Regions from separate parts of the Paenibacillus sp. Y5S-9 genome, predicted to be linked through region 1. Evidence: riboswitches for the same ligand, from Rfam matches in the RefSeq annotation. Region 1 holds a riboswitch; each other region holds the start of a gene.
The links. Region 1 has a riboswitch for thiamine pyrophosphate ahead of V6669_RS04485 (ABC transporter ATP-binding protein). Riboswitches for the same ligand answer to the same signal wherever they lie in the genome.
Positions count from the first base shown of each region.

Region 2: it holds a riboswitch for thiamine pyrophosphate, as region 1 does, so the genes downstream of both, thiC (phosphomethylpyrimidine synthase ThiC) here and V6669_RS04485 (ABC transporter ATP-binding protein) in region 1, are expected to answer to the same signal.
Region 3: it holds a riboswitch for thiamine pyrophosphate, as region 1 does, so the genes downstream of both, tenA (thiaminase II) here and V6669_RS04485 (ABC transporter ATP-binding protein) in region 1, are expected to answer to the same signal.

Region 1 covers NZ_CP145887.1:1,008,779-1,014,882, reverse strand. The annotation lists gene V6669_RS04500 (copper amine oxidase N-terminal domain-containing protein) at 1-48, shown strand, start outside; gene V6669_RS04495 (pectate lyase) at 239-907, opposite strand; gene V6669_RS04490 (radical SAM/SPASM domain-containing protein) at 1,257-2,132, opposite strand; TPP riboswitch at 2,315-2,417, shown strand; gene V6669_RS04485 (ABC transporter ATP-binding protein) at 2,576-3,340, shown strand; gene V6669_RS04480 (ABC transporter permease) at 3,330-4,160, shown strand; gene V6669_RS04475 (ABC transporter substrate-binding protein) at 4,323-5,396, shown strand; gene thiM (hydroxyethylthiazole kinase) at 5,526-6,104, shown strand, end outside.
Region 2 covers NZ_CP145887.1:721,358-727,461, forward strand. The annotation lists gene V6669_RS03350 (Fe-Mn family superoxide dismutase) at 1-879, opposite strand, end outside; gene V6669_RS03355 (alpha/beta fold hydrolase) at 1,029-2,054, opposite strand; gene V6669_RS03360 (IclR family transcriptional regulator) at 2,414-3,157, shown strand; TPP riboswitch at 3,307-3,420, shown strand; gene thiC (phosphomethylpyrimidine synthase ThiC) at 3,871-5,628, shown strand.
Region 3 covers NZ_CP145887.1:3,699,002-3,705,105, reverse strand. The annotation lists gene V6669_RS16295 (L-dopachrome tautomerase-related protein) at 554-1,648, opposite strand; gene V6669_RS16290 (CotH kinase family protein) at 1,899-3,584, opposite strand; gene tenA (thiaminase II) at 3,709-4,368, opposite strand; TPP riboswitch at 4,484-4,581, opposite strand; gene V6669_RS16280 (endo-1,4-beta-xylanase) at 4,788-6,104, opposite strand, start outside.

The DNA.
Region 1 (6,104 bases):
ACCCCCGAGAAAGGCAAAATCATCGTTGAAGTTCTGGGAGAAAAATAATATGAGCCTCCGCTATAAAACATTGCTCAGGAGAACTATAAGAACTATACTATGACATCTGCATTACAAAAAGCGTCCCTCAAAGTCAGTGTGGCAATGACCTTGGGACGCTCTTTTTGGCGTTATATTTTAACTTCAAATCACAAGTGGAGCTTAAACTTTTACCAACTCCAGCGATTCAATCTCCTGTTTAATATTGCGTATTGCCGGATTGACTGGTCTTACCTGAAGCAAACCCCTTGAACAACGTTGGTACTTTGGAATAACGGGTATTCGTAATTTTGCCTTGTGATGTACTGCTGTCTGTACGCATAATCGAATCTTTCACATTGGAAATGTTTGAGTTATCCAGCGTCATATTAACTGCGAAGGAAGTTCCACCATTTTGGCGAACCAGTTTGCCAATATCATCTGCACGGAAATTTTTGATGTTAATCGTTCCAGCTGCATTCATCTGGAACACTTTATCATAAGCCTTGTACGCTGCCCCACCGGTAATATTAACCGTTCCAGCCGACTTCAATGTCAGAGCATCCTCGCCTACGTCCTCCCAGACTACATTCGATATATTACAGTTACCATAACAGTGAACACCATCGGCAGCAGGTGATCCGATATTTACATTTTTGAGCGTGGCCCCTGCCTCCAGCCGGAAGACTGGCTTCTGGCCCTCTGCTTGAGAACCGTCACCCAGTGTGGAAGGATTGGCTACAAATGTTTTGCCTTGACCGTCATAGGTCGTGCCCTTTGGAACAACAATCGTTGAATTAACAACTGTAGGTGCAGCAGCAACCGGAACTGCACCAAATATGGAAGCAACCAAACCAGCGGACAACAACAACGTCAATATTTTTTTCATAATTTTATTCCTCCCTTATTCTCTCGTTATTTGGTAGTGTACAAGCCTAAGCTTGTCCTGGAAGTTCGTCAGAGGTGCACCTCTGTCCGACCCACAACCTAATCCTACCAAATAAGGAAGGCAACTAGAATAATCATTAGATCAGATATATCATGAAACCGCACAATCCCTGTCATATCGGCATTTTTTGCATGCCAGGTCTCTCAAGCAATATGCTGATATCAACCTCTGGTATGCTCATTTGTAACGTATGTACCCCTAACTTGAATCCCCGATAACAAAGAAAGACCACTACATTTGTCTCCAAATGTGTGATCTTGAACGGCTTCTGTCTTGCTGATATAAGATATCAGGCTCCGAATCTCTGACGATAACCGCACTTTCGACACAACTCTTCCACAGCTTCCCGCTTGGAGAAACCATATACCAGATTGTTCGCTCGCTCACCCTCAATAATCTCCGAGAATGACTTCTCGTGCACATTACCCAAGTTAATTACACCCTCGCCATCGAGACAGCATGGAACCACCGTTCCATCTACAAGCACAGCTGCCTGCCCACGCAATGCATGGCAGAAGCCTTTGCCGTCATCTTCAGGTGCATCCAGACTTGGCCACTGGAACTCATGGTCCTGATTCAGATATACATTCGGGGCAATTTTGACCCCACTGCCTGGAACTACTTTTTCCTCAATGCGGAAGTCCAGATTGAACTCACGTTCCAATACTTCAAGAGTCTCCCGATTTCGATTCATCTGAGCATTTGTGAAGTTATCCTGCGTCAGATTCCACAGTCGGAATGAGATGATGACATTGTGCTTAACGGCCTCGTGTACAAAGGACAAAATATGACGCAGGTATCCGTCACGGTCTGTTGAACCTTCATGCCCATCGAAGCTGTGCAGGGAGAAATTCATCTGCCGCAGCGCCGGTTTGCCAAGCAATTTATGCTGAGTCTTGGGCAAGAGTGTACCATTCGTTGTAATGTTCACCTTGAGTCCCTTCTCATGTGCGGAATCAAGCAGCAGATCTATTTTGGGATGCAACAAGGGTTCACCTTTGACATGTAGATAAATATGATTGGTGTGTGGTTTAACTTGTTCCAGTATATTGTTGAAGACTTCAGGGTCAATGAATCCTTTGGCACGCTGCGTCTGCGGACAGAAGCTGCAAGCCAGATTGCAGATACTCGTGATCTCAATATATACTTTTTTGAACGTTTTCAACTCGGGTCCCCATTCTGCCTAGGAGGGAGAACAATCCCACCTGCATTTTGTGATCCGGCCTATACGGGCCATCCCTATTATATCGGGTTCATGAGCCAAGGTAAATTGTTCAGTTATCATGCTGCCTCTTTACAGTTCATGTTCGAGTGATATATGCTGAACAGACAACTGCATATCTTGAACTTTTGCACTAGGGGAGCCTTGCGGCTGAGACGAATATGACTATTCGGACCCTTTGAACCTGATCTGGATCATACCAGCGGAGGGAAGTGGAGCGGCCTTTTAGTAAGCGGAATTTTTTCATGTATGTGAAGATAAATTGCGGATTTAACTTACAGACCCACTCATTTCTCCGGAAATGGGTGGGTCTTTTTTGTTCCTTTTGCAGAGTACAGGATGCCGTTGTTATTCCAGCAGTCTGAAATCAAGGGGGTGAGGATCAGATGAGCAACCATGTAACCATTGAGAACGTTAGCTTCGCTTTTCCCGAAAAAAAAGATTCACCCGTGCTCTCCAATGTGTCGCTTCAGGTTCAACAAGGAGAATTTGTCTCGCTCATTGGCTCCAGCGGATCAGGTAAAAGCACGCTCTTCAAGCTGCTCGCAGGCTTGCACGAGCCAACCGGCGGCACCATCGATATTGCTGATGTACCGCAAGGACAACGGCTCGGACGAGTCGCCTATATGCCGCAGAAAGACCTGCTGTTATCCTGGCGTACCGTCATGGAGAACTGCCTGCTGCCTGCCGAGCTGGCACCAGGCCGACAGGACAAGGACAAACTACGAGCCGATATCATCGCTGGATTGGCAAGGTTCGGCTTGTCCGGTTATGAGCGGGCCTATCCAGATGAGTTATCCGGCGGCATGCGGCAGCGGGTGGCACTGCTGCGTACCTTGCTTACAGGCGGGCAGCTCATGTTGCTGGATGAACCCTTCGGTGCACTCGACGCTTTAACCAAACGAGAAATGCATCGCTGGTTGTTGGAGCTGTGGAAGGACTTTGGACAAACCGTGCTGTTCATTACACATGACATCGAGGAAGCCCTGCTGTTAAGTGACCGTATCATTCTGTTAACTCCAGGTGGGCAAGGTCAGCAGTTACGGGAGATAACGGTTCCTTTACCACGCCCAAGGCATTCGGACATGATCTACGAACCGGCTCTCGTGCAGATGAGGCAACAACTGGAGGAACAATTGCATGCAAAATGATAGAGCTGAGGTTAGCGTCTGGACGTGGTGTTTTAAGTGGCTCTCGAGGTCGTTTTCCCAATATGGTTTGTTTATTGTGCTCATGTTCTTATTACTGGCGATCTGGGAAGTGATTGTGCGTATGGGATGGGTGCCCTCCTTCATCATTCCTGCACCCACGGCCATCATAGGCTCACTGGTTGATCATCGTCATCTGCTGTTGACCATCCATCTGCCTGCTACCTTTATGGAGGTTATTGTTGGTTTTGTCTTGTCCATAGTGACTGGAATTACGCTGGCAACAGGCATGCATATGAACCGATCGATTGAAAAGGCCTTCTATCCCTTCATCGTGATCAGTCAGACCATACCGCTGATTGCCTTGTCTCCCGTATTTATCTTGTGGTTTGGTTACACGTTGTGGAGCAAAGTCGCCGTGGTGTTCCTAATCGCATTCTTCCCCATTGTGGTCAGTACCTACGATGGACTCCGCCAAGGCGATCCGGAGCAGCGTGAACTGCTGCTCACCATGGGCGCCAGCAAATGGGATATTTTTTGCAAACTCCAGGTTCCGCTGGCACTTCCCTCTTTTTTCTCGGGGTTAAAGATGTCCGTGGTGTACTGCGTGGTTGGGGCAACGATTGGCGAATGGCTTGGTGGCAGCAAAGGTCTCGGCTACTTCAGCCGCCGCATGTCCAGCAACATGAACACGGATGCGATGTTTGCCGCCATTTTGCTGTTATCCCTGCTTGGGATCGTTTTGTTTGTACTGATTACCTGGCTGGAGAAACGGTTTAGCATACGGCGTCATCGTCATGGAGGCAAAAGAAAGGTTGGATAATACTTAGACAGAAATTAGATGTAAATACAGGAGTTACGATCTTCAAAACATACCTTATGCATAATTTCAGTAGCATCTTCAATCAGTTCACTGTCACGTTGTCGTTAACATGCTGCTGTCCATTTTCTACAAATCAAAACGATGAAATGAGGACCTTCATTTATGAATAACAAAGGTATATACTCCCTGCTTCCCATCATGCTCATTAGCCTTTTGCTGATCGTTAGCGGATGCAGCACCACGAATACCAGCAAAAACACGCCATCAACAGACGCTGCAACCAATGCACAACAAACAGACAAGTCTGCAACCGAACCAGCATCAGACGCCAAAGATAAACTGTCCATCATGCTCGACTGGTACCCGAATGCAGTACACTCCTTCATCTACGTTGCTCAAGAAAAAGGATACTTTGCAGATCAAGGTCTCGATGCCGAAATTCAGATGCCTGCGGATACTAATGATTCACTCAAACTTGTTGCTGCTGGAAAAATTGATCTGGCTCTAAGCTACCAGCCCCAAATTTTGCTCGCTCGTGGTGAGAACATTCCTGTACGTTCCATTGCTGCTGTTGTTCGCCACCCGCTTGTGCATCTGTTGACCGAAGCAAATGGCAACGTGAGCTCACCCAAAGACCTTGAAGGAAAAACTGTTGGTTATTCCTCAATTCCGCTGTATGAAGCGATGGTGCGTACGATGATCAGCCACGATGGTGGCAATCCCGACAACATGAATCTGGTCGACGTTGGGTTCGATCTGATTCCTTCGCTGGCTTCTGGACAGGCGGATGCGATTATGGGTGGTTTTATTAACCATGAGCAATTGATTTTGGAGAAAGAAGGGCATGCCATGAAATCGATTAACCCCGTCGAGTATGGTGTGCCTGATTATTATGAATTGGTTCTGACCGCGAGTGAAGCTGGTATTGAAGCAAAAAAAGACCAACTTACCCGGTTCGTCAAAGCGATCCAGGAAGGACAGAAATATGTAACGGAGCATCCAGAAGAAGCCTTGAATATTCTGCTCGCTCATGAGAATGAAACGTCTCCGCTTGACCCGGAGATCGAAACCAAAAGTCTGGCTATTCTACTGCCACTCATGAATGAAGAAGGCCAACCATTTGGCCGGCAGGAAATGGAATCATGGGAAATTGTACGCGCATGGCTCGTTGAACAGGATTTGATTCCTGAATCAGTGAAAGCCGAGGATGCTTTTATTCATCTGCAAGGAGAGTAAGTAACGTAGAGCAATGTGAATGTAGACATAGTAATGAAGCAAGGGGACTCATATCCTATTATTCTGCTGAGGGACTCCAGATATCAGGCTTCTGCCGATGGGGTTACTTCAAAACAAGGAGGAAATTATATGTCTTATCTGGAACGTGTTCGTTCGCAAAATCCACTGGTACACAATATCACCAACCTTGTCGTTGCCCCCTTCACAGCCAATGGTCTGCTTGCACTAGGTGCGTCCCCTTTTATGGCCTATGCTCATGAGGAGGTCGCTGATGTTGCCAAGATGTCAGGAGCTGTAGTACTCAACATTGGTACTCTCGATGACAAAGTCGTTCAGGCGATCCGTCTGGCAGGCCAATCGGCTAATGCGCATCACGTGCCTGTGGTGCTTGATCCGGTTGGAGCTGGCGCAACCACCTATCGCACGGAAACCGTGCAGATGCTCATTCGTGAACTTCGTCTCACAGTACTGCGCGGCAATGTGGCGGAGGTCGCTAATGTCATCGGTGAGAGCTGGAGTATCAAAGGTGTGGACGCAGGATCAGGTGAAGGTGACCGGATCGGCATTGCTGAGCGGGCAGCGCAACAACTTGGCTGTGTTGTGGTCATTACCGGGAAAGAAGATATCATTACCGATGGACAATCCACATTCCTCACAAGTAATGGTCATGCCCTGCTCACTCAGGTCACGGGTGCTGGCTGTCTGCTC
Region 2 (6,104 bases), 290 kb from region 1:
GCCTGCCCCGTTGAAGGCGAGTTCACGTTCCCAATGTTTGATGAGTTCAAAGTTATTCTTTTTTCGCGATTCCGCCAGCTTTTTCTCTGCTACATTTAGTCCGTCCACATAAGATTGATGGTGTTTGTCATGATGGATACGCATCGTCAGCTCATCAATATGTGGCTCCAGCGCATTGTACGCATAGGGAAGGGAAGGCAGTGTGTGTCCTCCAATTGGAACCGGCTTTTCTTTTACAGGAGGTGCTGTAGAGCTGGGTGTGGCTTGTGTTGTTCCGGTAGAAGGCGGTTGAACGGTTGCAGATTGGATCTGAGCTGAAGCGGCAGGTGCATTTACATTCCCCTCTGGAGAAGTTGGAGCTTCTGAAGCTTGGCGATGGATGCTTCCTGACTCTGACGTATGCAACGCATTTTCCAGAAAAAGTGACGGCTCCGAATCCGTCTCGCGCAAGATGCCAGGTTGGCCAAGCGTATCCAATACGCCCAGAAAATATTCCGATTCCCGGATAAAATGCAGAATGAGTACTTTGGCAAGCGGAACAGCTTGCACAGCAGCACTTTGCTCCAGAAGAACGTACAGCTGTCTGATGAACTCTCTCGATTGCTGCCGAGCTGCCAACACAAGTTGATCGATACAACGAACCATGTAGGGAGCAGGTGGATGGGTTGCGGGCAATAGTTGTTTTAAAAGCTGATTGGCTACTCGCTCACTGTTTGCAAAGGTAGCCTCCCAATCCTCCAGTAACTTGACGTATGGGGGCTCCAGATCAGGAACCAGGGCACGAATGACGAGTGTATGTTCTTTCTCCTGCTCTTTCCAGAAACGGATTTCCTCCAATGTTCGCAGAGGCAGTAGGTGACCATATCCATACCAGTTCATCTATGTTGAACCTCCTTCAGATGAAATTCATTACATGCAGACCATCTGTTCATGCGTCCCAAGAGTATATTCCACGAGCTTGTTGTCCTATGAGTGCAAAAAAAAGAGCCCCTGAGGGCTCTGGAAAAAATTCAATGATTGAAATTTGGTTATTCTCCACTATTCGTGTTTTGCACATCGTCACTGCTTGTCTTCGTTACATGACTCAGGAAAGTTGAGACACGGCGCAGGTATTCCTTTGGATGCTCCCGGAAGATCAACTCATGATGCGCATCCTGGACAATCCATACATCCGAGTACGGATTGGTCTGGTTGGCGGCGAGCTGCTCCGCAATTGGATAAGGCGCCTTCTCGTCCTCTGTACCATGGATGAAGAAAATCGGGAACGGATAATCTTCCTTTTTCACTTCCTGATACGGGATCTGTTGCAATCCGGTACCATTCAGAACAGGGAACAACAGATTCATGATCTCGAGTGTAGGCTGACGCGGGAGATCGATCTGGTTATGAATGTTGTGGTACAGCGTATCCGGCTCAAGCAGGAACGTACTGTCCAGAATCATTGCATCCACTTCCTGTGTAATCAGCCCAGTCTGAAGCGCTGTACCGGCACCCATCGAGAAGCCCCAGACAACCAGTTCCTGCGCACCACGTTGCTTGGCGAACTGGATCGCACCGAGCAATTGCTGTGACTCAGCTTTGCCACCTGTGGCTACAGCTTTGTTCACCTGTGAGGCGAAGCCATAATCGAACATGACCACGTTGAACCCAAGTTGATGGGCATAGTGTGCCAGGTCATACATGGGTACCCATGTTTCTTCACGATTGGCACCATAGCCGTGACTGAAAATAATCGTTTTGCTTGCAGCATTGTCAGCAGGTATATACCATCCCTGCATCGTGCGGCTGCCATCTGCTGCCGGGAACGTGATGTCTTCATACTTCATGTTCTTGGCCTGCATTGGATTGGAGAAGACCGGTGCTACAGTAGGATTGGATAATACCCATGCGATATAACCATGCAGTGCAATAAAACAAAACAGTAGAAAAAATACAACGGAGAGCAGCAACGCTACGATAATATGTTTGAACCGAATCAGCCTCGGTGATAGGGAAGAGGGCAGATCGGACACTTTTGTTTGCAGCGGGGCTTCGCTCTGGGATGTTGGATACATGAATGCCCCTCCTTTGAAGTTCAGTTGAAGATAACAACGACATGAAAAGAGAATTGCGTTTATTTCAGAGCCTGCTTCAGAGCGATATCTTAATGTAATATATCTTTATCGTATGTTCCAATATAGTCAAAGTCAATTGATTGAGGGCATTTGTTACGCAATTGTTATATAGTTCTTAAGATATATGGGTAACATTACCTTAGTGTGTAAATTACAGGGGATTAAGTCTTATAAAAAGGAAAAATTTACAGGTTGGCCTATTTTGATTTTGGCTCTTTTTGGTTTACAGATGAGACCGTTTCTCATATAATTTATGTAACCAAGTTTCATGTGATGAAACATGAGGAGGGCATTATGCCATGGAAGATCGCAAGTTAACCGTCCGGGCTGTGGAACGGGCGCTGGATATATTATTATGTTTTACCACACGCAGTGATCTGGGACTCACCGAAATTGCCAGCCAGATCGGCTTGCACAAAAGTACAGTGCACCGTTTGATGGCTACGCTGGAGGATCGAGGGTTCGTGATCCGTGATGCAGCAACAGAGAAGTACCGACTTGGCATCCGAATCTGGGAGCTGTCAGCTCATATGTCCCGCAGTGATGATCCCGCTATTCTGCTGCTGCCTGCGATGGAGCGACTGAGAGATCGATTGGGAGAGACCGTGAGTCTGTACCTGCGTGATGGGAGTGAACGGATACGGATTCAGGCTGTGCAAAGTGATCAGGCGATTCGCCGAGTCGCCCCCGTTGGTGTTAGACTCCCGCTGTCTGTGGGCGCTTCCAGCAAAGTTTTGATGGCGTTTGCCACGGACGAGGATCGTGAAGAACTGATGAACGGCCCGGAATGGCCGGTGTTTATTGATCCGGCGGTGTATTTGGCGCAGATGGGAGATATCCGGGATAACGGATATGCGACGAGTTATGAGGAACGTGAGCCGGGAGCTGCCGCGGTATCTGTACCGATTATGGATCGCAGAGGCAATATTGCAGCTGCGCTCTCGGTCTCAGGGCCTGTCAGCCGACTCTCGCAGGAGACATTGCATGAATACGCACCTGTGTTGAAGGATGCTGCTACGCAGATGGGGCTCATGTTATCCTGATGTTGAGGTGAGGTTTTTTCTCCAATTGAGTTAGTGTTCTGGAATATAAAGGTTGTTTTTATGTTCCGGTTGCGCTACTCTGTAATGGACGGCCCAACGGAGCCAGCTTCATTGAATATGAACGGCGGCTTATGTAAGCCGCAACTTACTAACGTTACTGGGGGAGTCCGAATTGTCCGGACTGAGACGGAATCGCATGAGATTCCGGACCCTTTGCACCTGATCTGGATCATACCAGCGTAGGGAAGTAATCGGCGATATGACCACAAACCACCACATGATGTGACCCTTGTAGGGCTCTGTTAAGGAGCTGCGTAAAGGTGCATTATTGGTGATGGACATAAAAGTCGGTTCCTTCGGGGACCGGCTTTTTTATATACAGTGAACGGGCGATATAGAGCGGATTCTATGGGCTCCTTTTTCAATAATCTGCGAAAGTGGGCTTGGATGATGAGAGAGAAGTCACCATAGATTCATGATCTGTGTCAGCCTCCGTCTGTTGTGAACTGTACATGAATAATGTCTCCTCTGGTCTGGTGTAGGATCGCTCTTTCTTCTCTGTGCTCTGGATGATTTGGGACAGGTGCGTAAGTGAGCTGATGACGATACCAATGAAACCAAGTGAACGAACACTGAGGAGGAGACAAGCGAACATGAGTACAGGAAACCAAACGGGACAACAAGCGATGGAACAGGAACATAACGGTCAGCAGATGGAAAAGGAAACAGGAGCGGCCGAACGGGTTCAGCCCTTTCCGGGCAGCCGCAAAGTCTACATTCAGGGCTCACGGCCGGACATTGCTGTACCGGAGCGTGAGATAGCCCTTCATGACACAAATACTCCCCAAGGGGTGGAGCATAACGAACCGCTACGTGTCTACGATACGAGCGGCCCCATGACCGATCCCGCATTTCATGCGGATATCCGCGCAGGTCTGCCAGCCCTGCGCACTCGCTGGATCACAGAGCGTGGCGATGTCGAAGCTTATCAGGGCCGTACGGTTAAACCGGAGGATAACGGACAAAAGCCCGGAGGGAAGAGAGCCGGCGCCGAAGAGTACCCTGGATTGCGTGGCAAACCGCTGCGAGCACAGACAGGACGCTGTGTGACTCAGATGCATTATGCGAGGCAGGGAGTCATTACGGCAGAGATGGAATTCGCCGCCATTCGTGAGGGCGTAGAACCGGAATTTGTAAGGCAGGAGCTGGCGAGTGGACGTGCGATTCTGCCATCCAACATCAATCACCCGGAGAGTGAACCGATGTTGATCGGTCGTCATTTTCACGTGAAGATCAATGCCAACATAGGTAACTCTGCCGTATCTTCCTCCATCGAGGAAGAGGTGGAGAAGATGACCTGGGCGGTACGTTGGGGATCGGATACGGTGATGGATCTGTCCACAGGCAAAAACATTCATACCACCCGGGAATGGATCATCCGTAATTCACCTGTGCCGATTGGTACGGTGCCGCTGTATCAAGCGCTGGAGAAGGTGAATGGCGAAGCGGAAGCTCTGACCTGGGAGTTGTACCGTGATACGCTCATTGAGCAGGCAGAGCAGGGCGTGGACTACTTTACGATTCATGCAGGTGTATTGCTGCGTTATATCCCCATGACCGCCAAGCGGATGACAGGCATTGTGTCTCGGGGCGGTTCCATTATGGCAGCATGGTGCCTTGCGCATCATCAGGAGAATTTTTTGTACACCCATTTTGAAGAAATCTGCGAGATTATGAAAAGGTATGATGTGGCGTTTTCGCTGGGAGATGGACTTCGTCCAGGCAGTATCTACGATGCCAATGACGAAGCTCAGATGGCGGAACTGGCTACGCTTGGAGAACTGACGCAGATCGCATGGAAGCATGATGTGCAGGTGATGATCGAAGGCCCGGGGCATGTGCCGATGCACAAGATCAAAGAGAATGTGGACTTGCAGATGGAGATATGCCAAGAGGCACCGTTCTATACGCTGGGGCCGCTGACGACCGACATTGCCCCGGGTTACGATCACATCACCTCCGCCATTGGTGCGGCCATGATTGGCTGGTTCGGCACGTCCATGCTCTGTTATGTTACACCAAAAGAACATTTGGGCCTGCCCAACAAGGATGATGTGCGGGAAGGGGTCATCGCCTACAAGATCGCAGCTCATGCCGCAGATCTGGCGAAGGGTCATCCGCGTGCCCAGCGCCGGGATGATGCATTGTCCAAGGCACGCTTCGAGTTCCGCTGGCGTGACCAGTTTAACCTGTCACTGGACCCTGAACGTGCGCTGTCCTACCATGATGAGACGCTGCCGGCAGAAGGAGCCAAAGAAGCTCATTTCTGCTCCATGTGCGGACCGAAGTTCTGTAGCATGCGCATCACGCAGGACATTCGTGCCTTTGCCGCGGATAAAGGATTGTCCGAGAATGAGGCTGTAGCTGCCGGGATGCAGGAAAAGGCCGAGGAATATCGGACACGTTCCTAAGCGCCGGTACAGCGCAAGCTGGGCAGTCTGACATCGTTTGAAGGTGAGAATACTGCTATAATGTCGTCTGCTTCATCTTACTGATCAGCTTCCTGATACTTTTTATCAGCATTATGGTTGATTGTCTAGCAGATGTTTAATAAAATGAATGTAAGTAAACACCAATAAGAGTAGCCAGGCCAATGGCTACTCCTGCACAGCATTTGCGGTGGGTATTCCTCCGAGTGCAGCAAGTTCAGATGAAGTGACCCGTCAGGCCGTCAACCTGTGGCGGGTCACTTCTTTTTACGATCGATGTATGTCAGGAGCGCAATAATTAACATCGCGAACACGATTACGTCGTTAAAAGAGAAGTTCATAGGATCACCTCCCACTGGAGGCAAGCCTATTTCCCACCACAAATTGGCTGTACAAAGTGATTATACCATTTGAAATGCTCTTGTTCGAGAGCGTTTTTATTTTGCAAAAGGAAGCAA
Region 3 (6,104 bases), 2.7 Mb from region 1:
TGTATACTAAGCCTCATCATGTTTGAGAATGAGATGGAAATCTGGATCAGGTTTCTTTTATTCGGTGAGAATGCATGTGGTAATCTGTATTTTTTTCAATGCATATGAAAAAACCTCAGCCGGTTAAGCGAGCTGAGGTCAATAAATTAACGATTAATGTTTTTTCTTTAGTTGCTACCACTGTTGGTTTTGATTCCGTTGGCTTTCGCATTAGGTGCTTCGAATACCCCTGATTGGGACTACTAGAGTTGCACCTAACTTCTTCACCTAATAACTTCAACCTTTTTATCCCCTGCTGACTTCGCAACCTCTACCGTTGTTTTACCTTCAATTACAGTCCCGTCTCCGCGGACTTATAAATGAATGTAAGGTCAGTGATTCATATAATGGGCATATAGTTGCTCGAAGGTTGTAAAACGTTCGACCTCTCTGCCGACCTTATCAAACTCGTCTAGATATTCGTCCATCACTTCAAGGAACTTCTCTTTTATATCAGAGCTTGTTGTTCAATTGTTTAATGATGTCTTAGGGCAGATTCGACTTACGCAATATATCAAAAGGTAGGAGCAGGTAATTCATCTATTTTCATACGTAGTAGACTATAGGGTTTTTGTCGCAGGTCTTTTCCGTAATGAAATCTGGCCTGCCTATGTAATTGGTTCACAATTACATATAAACATTGATCCGGACCAATAGAAAAAGTATCCGGCCATAAAATTCTCGGATCATGCGCGATGGTTTCCATGATTCCATTCGGGGATATTTTTCGAATGCTATCGTTTTCATAGTCTCCAGCATAAACGTTTCCTTTTGCATCCGTTATCATTCCATCAGAAGCTCCCTTTTCTCCCCAATACTGCACAAGATAACTTAAATTGAAATCCGGTATTGTTCTGTCTCGCAGGGCTTCTGTTGAGATTGAGTATAGCTGGCGACTGGTTAATGGACAATAGAATAACATTTTTCCATCAGGGGAAATGGCTATACCATCAGAGGCCAATCGAAAGGGCGATGTTGAACCATCCTCGTTTCGATTCATCAAAATTTCACCTTCCACTTTCGGTAAAAAATATGGATCGGGTGAGGTCGAGCTTGCTCCATTTAACCGTCTATACGCATTTCCATTTTCTAAATTTACAACGATAATAGCGCCTGGCCCTCTGGAAGAAGAGTCCGTTATATATGCGAAACCTGCTTTTCCTACACGAAAATCAAATCGGACATCATTCAGATATGTTGTCGGCAAGACCACATCTTCTGCAAAAGTATATACTTTTTTTATTGTATTTGTTTTTAAATCTACAGCGACTAATTTTGCCCCTCCTTTCATAGGCTCAGAAAAATTTGGTGCAGCCGTGTCCAGTACCCACAAGGTTCCCCTTCCATCTGCAACAACACTTTGGACACTGATGAAGGACATTTTGATATTTAATGGGTTGATCAAATTCGTTTCTACATTAGGATAAGGTTGCATCTGACCCTCAACAATTTCCACTACCGTAAATCTAACGTCATCTCCCCATTTTGGAAAACAAATAAAGATACGCCCGGTTTCGGACACACTAACGCCTGTAGGCATAGCCCCGTAAAAGGAATGAACGAGTTCTAACTTGCCGAAATACTTTTCCATAGGTAACATAGGTTTTATGATATCCTCCTTAACATATTTGAATAGATATTACCTATAATATGTTCCAGACTTTTTCTAATACCTGGCCCTTAATCGTCTTTTTCTACGTGTTTTTGAAAATGTCCAAGGAACAAAAAACCAATGCGAACGACAAAATGTCGGTACGCATTGGTTTTATTAAATTTCAGGCTATCCGTCTACTTCAATGTCCGATCTTTTGCTGATCGCTGAACTCATCTTGATTATCTGTTCGCTTTACGTAAGTCACTTATTTTCCATCCTGAGACTGATTACTCTCTGCAGCTTCACGACCGCGACCTCCCATGCCTCCTCGAGTATTATTTTCAGCCAGTTTGGACAGGTCAACCGAAGAAGCATCAATCAGTGAATCCGAGTCCTCTTTTTGTTTCTCGGTCGTGGAAGGGATATCTCCGTCCAGTTGCCCTTGTATACTTTCTGCACGCAGAGAGCCAAGTTTGGTCAATTCTGTAACAGCTTCCTCGTACTTATCATACGTAATAAAAGCTGTAGGGTCTTGCTTCACATATTCCGAGATCATGTTGTTCAGGCTTTGCATTTTTTCTTCAAATTTGCCGTCTGCGAAGTATCCATCTACGATCTCCTGCAAATATTCATGATACTTGGCCTTATACTCCGGAACCTCAAGGAGCTTTCCTAAAATTGGACGTTCATCCAGGCTGACCCCTGATACCGGGGTATCAATTGCCAGATTCACGACATCGGATGCAGAGCCAGCTTGAAATCCACCGAAGGCCATGTTGTAGTCCCAGGGCAACATGCTGATCTGTCCATCGTTTTCATACAGATAATAGTTATGTCCCATGTTGGACGTGTAACTGTCCATATTGACAACGACCGTGTGGGCCGCAAAATATCTCAGAACTTCGTCCACATCCACATATTTCTCCAGTTCGGTACCTGTGCTCAAGTTTTTGAGCGATTCAATGACACGCTGATAATCTTCCTCTGTTGTTTTGGTCTCAGCATTGTCGAAGATGGCGGAGTAACTGGATGATTTGTCATCGGTATACACCAATGAAACACCATTGCCGCTTCCATCCATACCACCTGGACCACGGTTACCCTTAATCCCTGCTTCCGGTAGTGTATTCGCTCCATCTTCCCCTGTCCCGCTGTTCATATTCGGCGGACTTGCACCATCCGGTGGCGCCATACCTTCAGTAGGAGGCTGCATATCTCCATACCCTTGTGCAAAAGGATTGCCATCTGGCCCTCCCATTCCTCCTGCCCCCATGTTGTCATCATTGTTCGGCTTGTAAAGTTCACCCTCATCATTCTTGGCTCGGGCGAGATATCCGCTGTCAATGTCTTCAACAGCCAGGTACAAACCCCAAGTATCTCCATTTACACTAATATTGGAGAATGCGAATAAAGGTGCATCTACGCCAATATAACTCATGATGTCATAACTCAAGTATTCCTTCATATAACTATTGTCGCTAATCATGTTGTTCACAACGAGCTTGTCCAACCCCATCCAAGTTTGATCCTTAACATACTCATCAAATTTGATTTTGAAACTATATCGATCCGTTGTATCATCGCTAGCGACTTGTCGAAGGCTGGAGTTACCCTTTGGACGAATTCCGACGTTTTCAATCGTTGTTCCGTTAATCGTAATATTAGCTGAGATGTACTGCTCCTCATTTGCATTATCCAGCATCTCTTTCCATGCCGCTTCATCCACATCAATCGAAATGGACATAACCTCATTTTTGTTGATTTGATCGGCATACCCTACTGTCTGCGCAGTATTCTCCGTTTTACTCTGATTATCCGTATTCGTTTGTTCTGTTTCAGTCGAATTACTTTCCGAGTCCACACTTCCTTGATTAGTCGAGCTGCATGCCGTCAGCATTGCAGTACATAACACCGCTACACCGATAAATTTAGGCCATTTGTATATACTCATTGCCATCACCTCATGATTGTTGTTAAATCTTTTTATATGTAATCATCATAGATGGCAATTCTTAAATGAATCTGAATGAGTGGCGTCATATGGTACTCTCTAATTGAATGAACGACCAGTGAACTTAAGGCTCCAGCCTCCATGACATCTCCCAAAAATCAAGCTCAAAGCGACTGCACATCACGAAAATATCTTCCATTCGTTGGTACGTTTCCTCGCTACAGCCTTCTAATAGCTTATCCGTTAACGCCACAAGGGATTGATTGTTGCTGTTGTATTCAGAGGAAGCATATCCTGTGATCCACTCTCCGTAAAAAGGATGATCAGCTGCACCTGGCTTTTGGGAAAGAACTTGACCGATCTCTGCATAGCTCCACGAGCAGGCCAGAATCGATACAAGTACTTCTGCTATACCGCCCGCATGGGAAACTGAGAGCATATAGTTTGTATAGGCTGCATTTTTCAGTGCAGGTTTTACCTGAAAAACATCATCCTCTGTAATTCCTAATCGCTCCATATAAGAACGATGAATTTTCATTTCACCATTCAGGATGTTATCTACGTTTTTACTAAAAAACTGCATCAATTTGGGGTCGTGCGACTTGACGATACCTAGTGCAAATACGCGGGCATAATCATACAGGTACAAGTAGTCTTGCAGCAAATAATAACGAAATTGTTCAACCTGTAAAGAACCATCCCCGATCCCTTTAACAAAGGGATGCTCAAGACATTCCTTCCACACAGGCTGTGCTGCCTGATATAGTCGCTCTGAAATAGTCAACGTGTGTTCCTCCAATTCATAATGTATGTATTTAAAAACAAAAAAACGAAACATCCATAGGATGTTTCGCAGACAAATACACTAAAACAAGGGGTACGCATGAGCTACCCAAGTACAGCGTTTCATCGTTGCATCCCTACGTTGGCATGATCCAAATCAGGTAAGGTCGGTTTAACACCCTCTCAGCCGGTTAAGGCTCCCTCGCAAACGGTTGTATGTAGTTGATTACTTTCTTGTTCCCATAAAAGAAAAAATAACATCCATTTAGTATATCAAGGGCTGTTAAATATAGTCAAGGCAGTTTGTATCCCACCTCATCAGCTTGAGTGACGTATGTAAACGATGAAAACCATCATAACAATGGTTGAGTTTTATCCACTGTTATGATGGTTTCTACTCTTACAATTACTGCCGATGGATTAATGCCCGAGTTTGTTCTTTCCGACAAAAGTGAGTATTCCGTACTGGGAAGTGTTTCTCCAGCTCTCATTGGTCGTATCATTCCACTTGGCTACGTTCTGTTTACCTCCGCCCTGGTTGTCGTTAATTTGAAGCTCGAAACCGAGGACATTTCCAGCCTTTGGCGTCAGTGAATTCAACTGGATTCTGGCTTCTACGAGGTATCCTTTATTCGTTTTCTTCACAGCGCTTACAAGACGTCCGGGTGAGGCACTGCCTGCAAAGGTTGCCACATTGTCTGCACTGATTCTGAACTGGGCATCATCATATTGAAAATACGGTGTGCGCTGGTGATTCTCGTCCAGGAAAATCTCAACCGAATCCTGATCCCATGGGTTGATACTATCTGTGATGATGTTTGGATCAGTGACATCGATTAGCAGATATAGATACTCACCTGACCACATTGCGCGAGCCACTGCCTCTGCACCTTCGGTCTGATTCAACCGTTTTACCTCAAATGGAACAGCCTTATTCCATAGGGCGTCTTTCTTCCCATCAATCTGAACAATTCCCTGCACAGCTTGTGCAGATTGGGGCATAGGTGCAAGTTGAATCACGCCGTATTTGCTTGTATCTTGTTCCTGAGATTGTGTTCGATCATTCCAGTACAGTGGATTATAAGGTTGTGTCCCACTTGCAGCGCCATCAGTCACACGGATATCCAAACCAACTTCATATCCTGAACCGACTTGTATACCACCCCATGGAATGTACAATTCAACCTGATATCCGGCTTTTGTCTCGCGTACACGATATGAACGCTGCTCCGCGCCCTCAGCTTTGCCCGACCGCTTAATGATTACGTGTCGGTCATCTGCTTCATAGGAAGTGGTCTTGCCATTATTGAGATCAACAAAGATGTCTACTTTGTCATTCACATCTGCATTCGCATCCTGAACATCCACAAGGATATACAAGTTACTTTGATCCCATAAGGTGCGGAAACTGGCTGATCCCGAAGAGTCACCCTTCAGTGGAGTAGACACCGCTTTGTTCCAGAGCGGATTTTGTGACTGTTTTTTGATATCCGGTTTACCCGAAAGTGAGACGGCTCTCTGTGTCAACACAGGCAAGCTGGATTCATCCACAAGTCCCCAGTATGCTTTTTTGGCCTTCAGGGCTGAATCAAACAGCATAGCCTGGTTGTTGTAAGACTTCTCATCTTGGAGTCCCCATAAGGTAACTGAAGAAATGTGATCTTTGTGTTTTTGGTACAAATCCAACAATTCCTTATATCGATACGCCTGTTTCACCGCAACTTCATCCGACATCTC